Regions from separate parts of the Janthinobacterium sp. NKUCC06_STL genome, predicted to be linked through region 3. Evidence: predicted binding sites of a transcription regulator. Region 3 holds the regulator's gene; each other region holds the start of a gene.
The links. Region 3 encodes LexA, which represses DNA repair genes until DNA is damaged. Its sites were predicted from a motif close to ACTGTATNNNNATACAGT; they were not measured.
Positions count from the first base shown of each region.

Region 1: a site for LexA is predicted at 2,098-2,115, ahead of imuA (translesion DNA synthesis-associated protein ImuA). Genes of this name have one in related genera too.
Region 2: a site for LexA is predicted at 1,681-1,698, ahead of KO539_RS07175 (DNA topoisomerase IV subunit B). Genes of this name have one in related genera too.

Region 1 covers NZ_JAHKQY010000004.1:307,873-311,150, forward strand. The annotation lists gene KO539_RS16990 (DNA polymerase Y family protein) at 1-1,300, opposite strand, end outside; gene imuA (translesion DNA synthesis-associated protein ImuA) at 1,317-2,006, opposite strand; gene KO539_RS17000 (serine hydrolase domain-containing protein) at 2,793-3,278, opposite strand, start outside.
Region 2 covers NZ_JAHKQY010000001.1:1,576,642-1,579,919, forward strand. The annotation lists gene kdpA (potassium-transporting ATPase subunit KdpA) at 1-1,225, opposite strand, end outside; gene kdpF (K(+)-transporting ATPase subunit F) at 1,225-1,314, opposite strand; gene KO539_RS07175 (DNA topoisomerase IV subunit B) at 1,777-3,278, shown strand, end outside.
Region 3 covers NZ_JAHKQY010000001.1:771,792-775,069, reverse strand. The annotation lists gene KO539_RS03500 (cystathionine gamma-synthase family protein) at 14-1,255, shown strand; gene lexA (transcriptional repressor LexA) at 1,324-1,959, opposite strand; gene rpsF (30S ribosomal protein S6) at 2,235-2,624, shown strand; gene priB (primosomal replication protein N) at 2,645-2,944, shown strand; gene rpsR (30S ribosomal protein S18) at 2,970-3,260, shown strand.

The DNA of each region.
Region 1 (3,278 bases), on a different contig from region 3:
CGATGTAATAGTCGCGGGCCGCGATTTGATCGTTCCACCAGCCGGCCTCAATGCGTTCCGGCCCCTTGAGCATTTTTAGTGGGGAACCATAGAAGGGACGTTCGCCGCGCAGCAGCAGCGGGATGGGTTTGGGTAGCAGCCAGAACGGGCGCTCAAAAGCCTCATCCTCGGCGTTGACCGCCTTGCGCTTTTCGGTGGCGGCAGCCCAGGCATTGCTTTCCTCCGGCCGATGGTCGTGATGCTCGACAGGCGAGAGGACGTTGTCGCTGCCAAGACGGGCACTGAGTAATTCCAGTAGGCGCTTGTAGTCGGCGGGGCTGCCGCTTGGCTCTGGAAACAGGTCTTGTGTCGGTGGCGCCATCGCCGTGAGCAGTCGCGCTTCCAGGCGCAGGGCGATGACTGGGGCAGCCAGTTCCGTGCGCGCCAGGCGCTCCTTCAGCAGCCGTATCAGGTGTTCATCGCGCCAGGTCGGCTCCGCCAATCCGATCTCGATCGGCGTGGGCGGGATCGCGGTCTTGCCGCGCTCGTGCTCCAGCAGCAGAACAAAAACGCTCACAGCCTGCTGGCGCACGACCAGCCAGCCGACAAATTGCTGCAGCAGGCCCGTGGCGCCGTCCAGCAGGGCATCGGCGTGTTCGATCCGGTCAAAAGTCTCGATGCGCGCTGAAAAAGTCTCGGGAATGGCGATCCATTCAAACAGTTCAGGAGCGAGTCCATAGGCGCGGTCGAGTTCATCGAGCACGTGCTTGTTCATCCTGCGCTGGATGCCAGGGCGGGGGAGGCGCCGTAGCGCCGCCAGATGATCGGCACCAATGTCCGTTAGCCATTCGAGGTGATTCGCCGTGCTGGGCAGATAGGCGCAGGGCATGCGGTCGAGCTGGCGCTCGAGTGAGCGCATGTGCACCGTGCGCCGCACAATGATCTGGCGTTTGGCCGGCTGCCAGCGCGACAGCAGCCAGGCCCCCATGGCCGTCGGCGCCGTGCCGAGCTGCGCGGTCACCCCAAGCGCTTGCAGGGCAGCGCGAATGCGCCGGCTGATGGCGGCTCGCCCGTTAAACAGGCGTAAGCTGGCGGTCACGTCCAGCAGCAGGCTGAAGTCGCCGGCATGTGCCACTTCCGGGGTGAACTGGAGGAGGGCGAGCGCGATGGCATTGCTGGTGATCAATTCACGCTCAATATTGCGCTCCAGGATGACGCTATCCGGCGAGACGGCCGCCACGCCGCCAGGGCGCATGCCGATACGTACCCCTTCGGCATAGGCATGCTGCGAGACCGCAATGATGCGGCCTTTCTCGACCACCGCATACGGCCCCGGCTCACACCAGCGCGGCCTGAGGCATTCGAGAGGCAACAGTGGGAGGTGTACGCTGAACCAGAACCGCATTTTGATCGTCCAAAAATCGTTGACGTGCCGGCATGTCAGCCAGCGGGATAAAGAGTGGCGCCTCTTGATGTGGGCCACGCCGTTTAATAATGTGAGCGGAAATGCCGCCGGCGGCCGGGCGCAATGCCAGGCGCAATGGTGCAGGTGAGGCATCAGCCGCTGCGCTCATCGGCCGGAGCAGCCAGAAGAACGTTTCGGTTGTCTGCGCCGCCAGATTGAGGCGCCGCAGTGCCTCGTCGCGAATATTGGCTTGCCACAACAGCACCGCGCCGCAGCTGCCATTGCGCAGGATCTGCTCGGTGGACCAGAGCGCATCGGCGGTGCTGGGGGCACGTATCCAGAGCAGGTTCGGGCAACTCAGATCCATGAATTTGCAGGCAGCGGAGTTGGGCAAGTACGGCGGCTGCACCAGGGCGATCCGACGATGTTGCGACAGTTGCGCCAGCACTGGCCGCAACAAGTGCATTTCCCCGATACCCGTTTGCTGAACTAGCAACTCCGTGAAGGTCGATTGCGGCCAACCGTTGCCCGGAAGCTCACGATCCAAGACGCTGTGACCGGTAGTAACGGTGCTGATTGTTGCTCGACTCAGTTCACTTGCCCGCCAGACGTCACGCAGCATGGGGCTGTTAGCCAATGCGGTAGAGCTGGTTCGTTGAAGGGAGGGTAAAAGCATGGCGTCTGGCTAGAGGTCGTTGATCATTCTCAAAACTACTGTATATAAAAACAGTATATGCTGAGGACGTCAAAAACTGCAAGGTCCATGAATTTCTTGAGTTGTCAAAATTAACAGAGACAGCGGTACGAAAGTGCAAAGAGAGACGCGTCATTGAGGAACATCTAGGTATGTCAGTTCTATTGGACGAACGCCATTCGCTCTCGCGACCTCGCTAGCTTTCTGCGACCGTCTAATACAGCTCGACAAAAATAGGGCGATAGTAGAGCTAATTGAGACTCACGCACCTTGAACCGGCCTGGCAAATTTGAGCATGTCGTCCCTCCATGGTTTTGGCACTGTAGCTTACCTAAAGCAGCTGCTATGCTATCACTTTGACAATGCGATAGAACCGCTGATGCTACTTGCACGAACGGCGGCCGGTGTCGCCCTCAGGCCTAGCCAGTAAGGCAATGAATTCCTGCACTGGCACATCATCTCCGTGCAGATTCCAACGGATTGAAACACGCCGTTTCGCGGTGGGGTGTCCCATCATCTGGCAACTCCACGCTCAACTCAACACGGCGGATGTCATGCCGCGGGCCGGCGGTCTCGCTGTTGTACTAACGCTTGGCCACGATGCAAGCCATCGACCATGGCGACCACTGCGCGCAGGTCTGGATGCACGTCGTGATCGCAGCTTGCCAGCACCGCCTCGCACGCTCTTGCCGAGTTGGCGCTACCGTTGCCGATTCAGCTATCCGGGTTGCGGTGGGCCTTGCGCCCCCCGATTAAGAGCAGGTCTTGGGCGCCATCCTGAGTTAGTTCGATGATGTCGCCGGTCTCGGGAGATACCAGGCTGGATTTGCCGGTCGGCACCAGCCGGGTGGCGCCGATGTCAGGCATCACCATCGTCCAGTCCTTGCCGTCGAAGCGCAGTTCGTAGCGGTTGGTGAAACGGCCCTCGAAGTTGTCGAGCTGGTAGATGCCGACGTGGCGCGTGGCCGTTGCTAAGTCCAGGGGCGCCGCTTGGGCCAGGCGAGGTTTGAAGTCGGGCCAGTCGTAGGCGGATGCCACCGCCTTGACGATCTCGCCGCCAAGATAGGTACCGTTGTCGCCGTCGGTCATGACTACAACGCCGTTGCCGCTGTCGAGATACATCGCATAGGTGCTCTTGAAGCCGGTGTTGCCGCCGGAATGCATGAAGCGTTTGTGCTCGCCATCGCCGACCACGAAGAA
Region 2 (3,278 bases), 800 kb from region 3:
CGAACTGCATCAGCAGCAGCGGCACCATGCCGCCCAGGGGCATGTAAGAGTCGTGCATGGAATTGACGGCGCCGCACGATGCCGCCGTCGTCACCGCCGCGAACAGGGTCGAGGAGCTGATGCCGAAGCGCGTTTCCTTGCCTTCCATATTGCCGCCCGATTGCAGGCTGCTGGCCTGCTGGTCCACGCCCAGCGCTTGCAAGGCGGGATTGGCTTGCTGCTCGGCGCTCATCACGCCGGCAGTCATGACGACAAAGATCAGGCTCATGGCGGCCAGCACGGCCCAGCCCTGGCGCAGGTCGCCCACCATGCGGCCGAAGGTGAAGCACAGGCCGGCGGGAATGATGAAGATGGCCAGCATCTGCAGGAAGTTCGACAGCGCGGTCGGGTTTTCATACGGGTGCGAGGAATTGGCGTTGAAGAAGCCGCCGCCATTCGTGCCCAGCAGCTTGATCGATTCCTGCGAAGCGACGGGGCCCATGGCGATCGTCTGCGTGGTCGCCACTTGCGCTTCCATTACAGGCTTGCCGGCCGTATCGAGCACGGGCTGGCCGTCGGCCGTCACTTTCGGCGTTTCATACGCCACGTGGTCGAGCAGGGTCACTTCCTTGTAGGCGGAAAAATTCTGGATCATGCCTTCACCCATGAAGACGACGGACAGGGCCAAGGAGAGCGGCAACAGGATGTACAGGGTGGAACGCACCAGGTCGACCCAGAAATTGCCGATCGATTTGCCCGAACGCGAAGCGAAGCCGCGCACCAGCGCGAAGATCACGGCGATGCCGGTGGCCGCCGAGAAGAAGTTCTGGCACGCCATGCCCAGCATCTGGGTCAGATAGCTCATGGTCTGTTCGCCGCCATAGCCCTGCCAGTTGGTATTGGCGACGAAGCTGACGGTGGTATTGAACGAGGAGTCGGGGCTGACGGCGCCCAGGCCCTGTGGATTCAACGGTAAAAAGCCCTGCAGGCGCTGCAGGCCGTAGACGAAGACGGCGCCCACGGTATTGAAGACGATCAGGGCGATGGCATAGCTTTTCCAGCCCATGGCCTTGTCGGCGGGCAGGCCGGACCAGCGGTACAGCAGGTTTTCCAGCTTTTGCAGCCAGCCCAGGCCGCGCACGGGGGCATCGCCCGCCACCTTGGCCATGTACAGGCCGAGCGGATAGCCGGCGGCTAGCAGCACGGCCAGGAAAGCTACCAATAACAATATCGATTGCGTCGTCATCACAGTTCCTCCGCCTTCAGCAGCGCTACCAGCAGGTACACGAGCAAACCAGCCGAGACGACGGCGCCCAGCACATAAAACGCGTTCATTTGACGCTCCCTAATTTGTCGCAGGCGACGGCAAAGCCGGCCGCCACGACGAAAAACACGGCAATCAAGCCGAGATACACGAGATCCATTCCCACCCTCACACAGGTTTGTTTTGATAGTGAGCAGATTAGCCAAAAGGGTCTAAAAAATTCGTAAAGACTGGGGAGGTGCATGTAAACAAGATGTAAAAACGGGAGCTTTACCGCATAAAATCCATCACAATTGGCGCAAAACCACGCGCGCGGCGCACTGTTGTTGCCTTGGAGTAGCGCTATTGCTCGCGGGACAAGATAGAATGCGCGAGCGTCCGCACAAGGACGCCAAGCCTGCCGCACTGCCCTCCCCCAGTGACGCTGGACGGGATATACTGTATATTCATACAGTTATCGCCGCCGCTGTCATTGCGCCCGCAGTGCCCTGGCCTGGCGTTCCAACCACTGTCTTTACTTAGCTTGAACACGTATGGCCACTAAAAAACCAGCATCCGACTACAGCGAATCATCCATCCGTGTCCTGAAAGGACTGGAACCCGTCAAGCAGCGCCCGGGGATGTACACCCGCACTGAAAATCCGCTGCACATCATTCAGGAAGTGATCGACAATGCCTCCGACGAGGCGCTGGGCGGTCATTGCACGCATATCGCCGTCACGCAAAACACGGACGGCAGCATCACCGTCGAAGACAATGGCCGCGGCATTCCCGTCGGCCTGCACCCGGAAGAAGGCGTGCCGACGGTGGAAATCGTGTTTACACGGCTGCATGCGGGCGGCAAGTTCGACAAGGGTTCGGGCGGCGCCTACGCATTCTCGGGCGGCTTGCACGGCGTCGGCGTATCCGTCACCAATGCGCTGTCGACGCGCCTGGAAATCACCGTCTGGCGCAAGGAAAGCGACGGCAATGGCCTGCACCACATGGTGTTTGCGAATGGCGACGTGATCGAGCCCTTGACTTCCCGCCCCGCCCCGCGCGACGGCAAAAAATCGGGTACGCGCGTCACCACCTGGCCCGATGCGAAATACTTTGATTCGCCGAACATCTCGCAAACGGAGCTGCAACGCCTGCTGCGCTCGAAAGCCGTGCTGCTGCCGGGCGTGACCGTCACGCTCACCAACGCGAAAACGGGCGATACGCAAACGTGGCAGTACGCGGAAGGCTTGCGCGGCTACCTGACCGAAACGCTGGCGCAGGTATCGAATGGCGAAACCCTAATTCCCCTGTTCGAAGGCGCGCAGTACGCGGGCCCTGATTCGGAAGGCTTTGCCGAAGGCGAAGGCGCGGCCTGGGTGGTGGCATGGACGGAAGAAGGCGCCATCGTGCGCGAATCGTATGTCAACCTGATCCCCACCTCGAATGGCGGCACGCACGAATCGGGCTTGCGCGACGGCCTGTTCGGCGCCGTGAAAAACTTCGTCGAAATGCACTCGCTGCTGCCGAAAGGCGTCAAATTGCTGCCGGAAGACGTGTTCGCGCGCGCTTCGTTCGTGCTGTCGGCCAAGGTGCTGGACCCGCAATTCCAGGGCCAGATCAAGGAACGCCTGAATTCGCGCGACGCCGTGCGCCTCGTTTCAACCTTCACCAAGCCGCCGCTGGAACTGTGGCTGAACCAGCACGTCGATTACGGCAAGAAGCTGGCCGATCTCGTGATCAAGCAGGCGCAGTCGCGCCAGCGTTCGCTGCAAAAAGTGGAAAAGAAAAAATCCTCGGGCGTCGCCGTGTTGCCGGGCAAATTGACCGACTGCGAATCGTCGGACATCGCGCGCAATGAACTGTTCCTCGTCGAGGGCGACTCGGCGGGCGGTTCGGCCAAGATGGGCCGCGACAAGGAATTCCAGGCGATCCTGCCCCTGCGCGGCAAGGTCTTGAATTCGTGGGAAACGGACCGCGACCGCCTGTTCGCCAATAACGAAATCCACGATATTGCGGTGGCCATCGGCGTCGATCCGCACAGCGTGGGCGACTCGCC
Region 3 (3,278 bases):
CGGAATTCTCACCATGACCACCAAAAAAACCTACGGCTTTACCACCACCATCCTGCATAACGACCGCCGCAAGGGTATCGAGCACGGCTCCCTGCACAAGCCCGTGCACACTTCCGTTGCTTTCGGTTACGCCGATGCGCGCCAGCTCGCTTCCGTGTTCCAGGGCAAGGAGCCGGGTTTCCGCTACGGCCGCCAGGGCAACCCGACCGTTTCCGCGCTGGAAGACAAGGTCAACAAGATGGAAGACGGCGTGGCGACCTTGTGCTTCGCCACCGGCATGGGCGCCATCGGCGCCGTGGTGCAATCCTTGCTGCGCGCCGGCGACCATGTCGTGTCGTCGGCCTTTTTGTTTGGCAACACCAACAGCCTGTGGCAAACGGTGACGGGGCAGGGTATCGCTGTGGCGTTTGTCGACGCCACCGATGTCGCCAATGTCGCGGCCGCCATCACGCCGGCCACGCGCATCGTCTTTGTGGAAACCATCGCCAATCCGCGCACGCAGATCGCCGACCTGAAAAAAATCGGTGACTTGTGCCGCGAGAAGGGCATTTTGTACATCGTCGACAACACTATGACGACGCCTTACCTGTTCCGCCCGAAAGCCGTGGGCGCGGGACTGGTGGTTAATGCCTTGACGAAATCGATTGGCGGCCACGGCAATGCCTTGGGCGGCAGCTTGACGGACACGGGCGTGTTCGACTGGACGCAGTATCCGAACATCTTCGAGAACTACAAGAAGGCGGCGCCGGCCCAGTGGGGTATCGCGCAAATCCGCGCCAAGGCCTTGCGCGACTTCGGCGCTTCGCTGGGACCGGAAGTGGCGCACCATATCGCCGTCGGCGCGGAAACCATGGCCTTGCGCATGGACCGCACTTGCTCGAACGCCCTGGCGCTGGCCACCATGCTTGCCGCCGACCCACGCGTGGCGGCCGTGCATTACCCGGGCTTGCCATCGCACCCGCAGCACGCGTTGGCGACGGACTTGTTCCGCAGCTATGGTTCGCTGTTCAGCTTTGAGCTGAAGGATGGCATCGACTGCTTCGATTTCCTCAATCGTTTGAATTTGGCTATTCCAGCGAGCAACCTCGGCGACACGCGCACCCTCGTCATTCCCGTCGCCCACACGATTTTCTATGAGATGGGTGCCGAGCGCCGCGCCAGCATGGGCATCGCCGAATCGCTGATCCGCGTGTCAGTCGGTATCGAGGATGAAGCAGACTTATTGGAAGATTTCAGCAACGCGCTGGATGCATAAGCAGCCGCGTATGTAAAAAGGGCCGCGACAGTGATGCTGTCGCGGCCCTTTTTTTTTGCACATAAAGTTTAATGCCAGCTGCGCATCAGTCCGACCGCCAAGCCTTCCAGTGCAAACTCGTCTTCCGGCGACACGGTGATCACCTTGAAGTCCGGGTTTTCCGGCAGCAGTTCGATGACGGAGCCCGTTTTCTTGTAGCGCTTGACGGTGACTTCGTCGCCGATGCGGGCGACGACGATCTGGCCGTTCTTGGCGCTGTCGACCTTTTTCACGGCCAATAAATCGCCATCCATGATGCCGGCGTCGCGCATGGACCAGCCGCGCACCTTCAGCAGGAAGTCGGGCTTGGCCGAGAACAGGGCCGGGTCGACGTTGTAGCTCGCTTCCAGGTTTTCCTGCGCCAGGATGGGCGAGCCTGCCGCCACCCGGCCGATCAGGGGCAGCGACATCAGCAGCGCTGCCGGCACTTTCGATGGCGCCGCTTCGGCGGCCGCGCCGATCAGGCGGATGCCGCGCGAGGTGCCGGGCGAAATCTCGATCGCCCCCTTGCGGGCCAGGGCCTGCAAATGCTCTTCGGCCGCGTTGGCCGATTTGAAACCCAGTTCATTGGCGATTTCGGCACGGGTGGGAGGAAAGCCCGTGTTTTCAATCGCGTCCTTGATCAGGTTCAGGATTTGTTCTTGTCGTGCTGTCAGCTTGATCATGAGCGGTGGGTGCATACTAAAATGCTGTCTATATGAACAGTCTGTATTTTTGTACAGTATCGTCCACTATGCAAGGGGATTTCCGTGTTTTCGGCGAATTTCGCAAGAAATAGTCGGCCATGGGCGGAAAGCACGCTGGCGCACGGTCTTTTCGGACGCTGATGGAAGGAATGATTGAAACGTTTGCAAAAGGCGGTTATAATCTTCGGCTGACCTTCCCACACCCGTCTTGACGCCGGGGTGGGCGATTATCAATCCGACCTGAAGGAGTTTGCATGCGTCATTATGAAATAGTCTTTATCGTCCATCCGGACCAAAGCGAGCAAGTGCCCGCGATGATCGAACGCTACAAAGCCAGCGTAACCACCCGCGGCGGTTCGGTTCACCGCGTGGAAGATTGGGGCCGCCGTCAAATGGCTTACTCGATCCAAAAGCTGCCTAAAGCACACTACATCTGCCTGAACATCGAATGCGACAACGAGACCCTGGTCGAGTTGGAAACAGCATTCAAATTCAATGATGCCGTGTTGCGTCACCTGACCGTTAAAATGAAGAAAGCTGAAACAGCTCCTTCGCCGATGATGAAATCGGTACAACGCGAAGACGCGGCCAAAAGCCACCGCACCGAAGCACCAGCAGCCGCTCCAGCCGCAGCAGCAGCTTAATTCTTGACCAGGATCGTGCGCTGAACCAGCTACAAGTCACCGCCATCATTGCCGAGCGCGAAATATTGCGCTATACCCCGGCAGGGCTGCCGATTGTGAATGCAGTATTGCAACACAGTTCGCAGCAGATGGAAGCAGGGATTGCCCGTTTGACCGAGTTTGATGTTGCCGCGCTAGCCGCTGGCGAAATCTCAGGCCGGTTCAGCCAGGCAAGCTTGGGCGGGGTGTATCAGTTCACGGGTTTCCTGGCCAGGAAGAGCCGCAACAGCAAGAGTTTGGTGTTTCACATCATTGATTTTAGTGCAGTCAATTCTGACTAGCGCATTTTAGATACAGGAGCCTGACATGGCATTCGGTAAAAAGTTCGACAAAAATAAGCTCAAGCTTAAAGAAAAACGCAAACAGCAAAACCCGTTGTTCAAACGCAAGAAGTTCTGCCGCTTCACCGCAGCTCACGTTGAGCAAGTCGACTACAAAGACGTCGACACGCTGAAAGACTTCGTCCAAGAAAACGGCAAGATCATGCCAGCACGCCTGACCGGTACCAAAGCGCACTACCAGCGCCAAGTTGACACCGCAATCAAGCGCGCTCGCTTCCTCGCGCTGCTGCCATACACCGATCTGCACCACGCTTAATCGGTCAGATATTCCTGG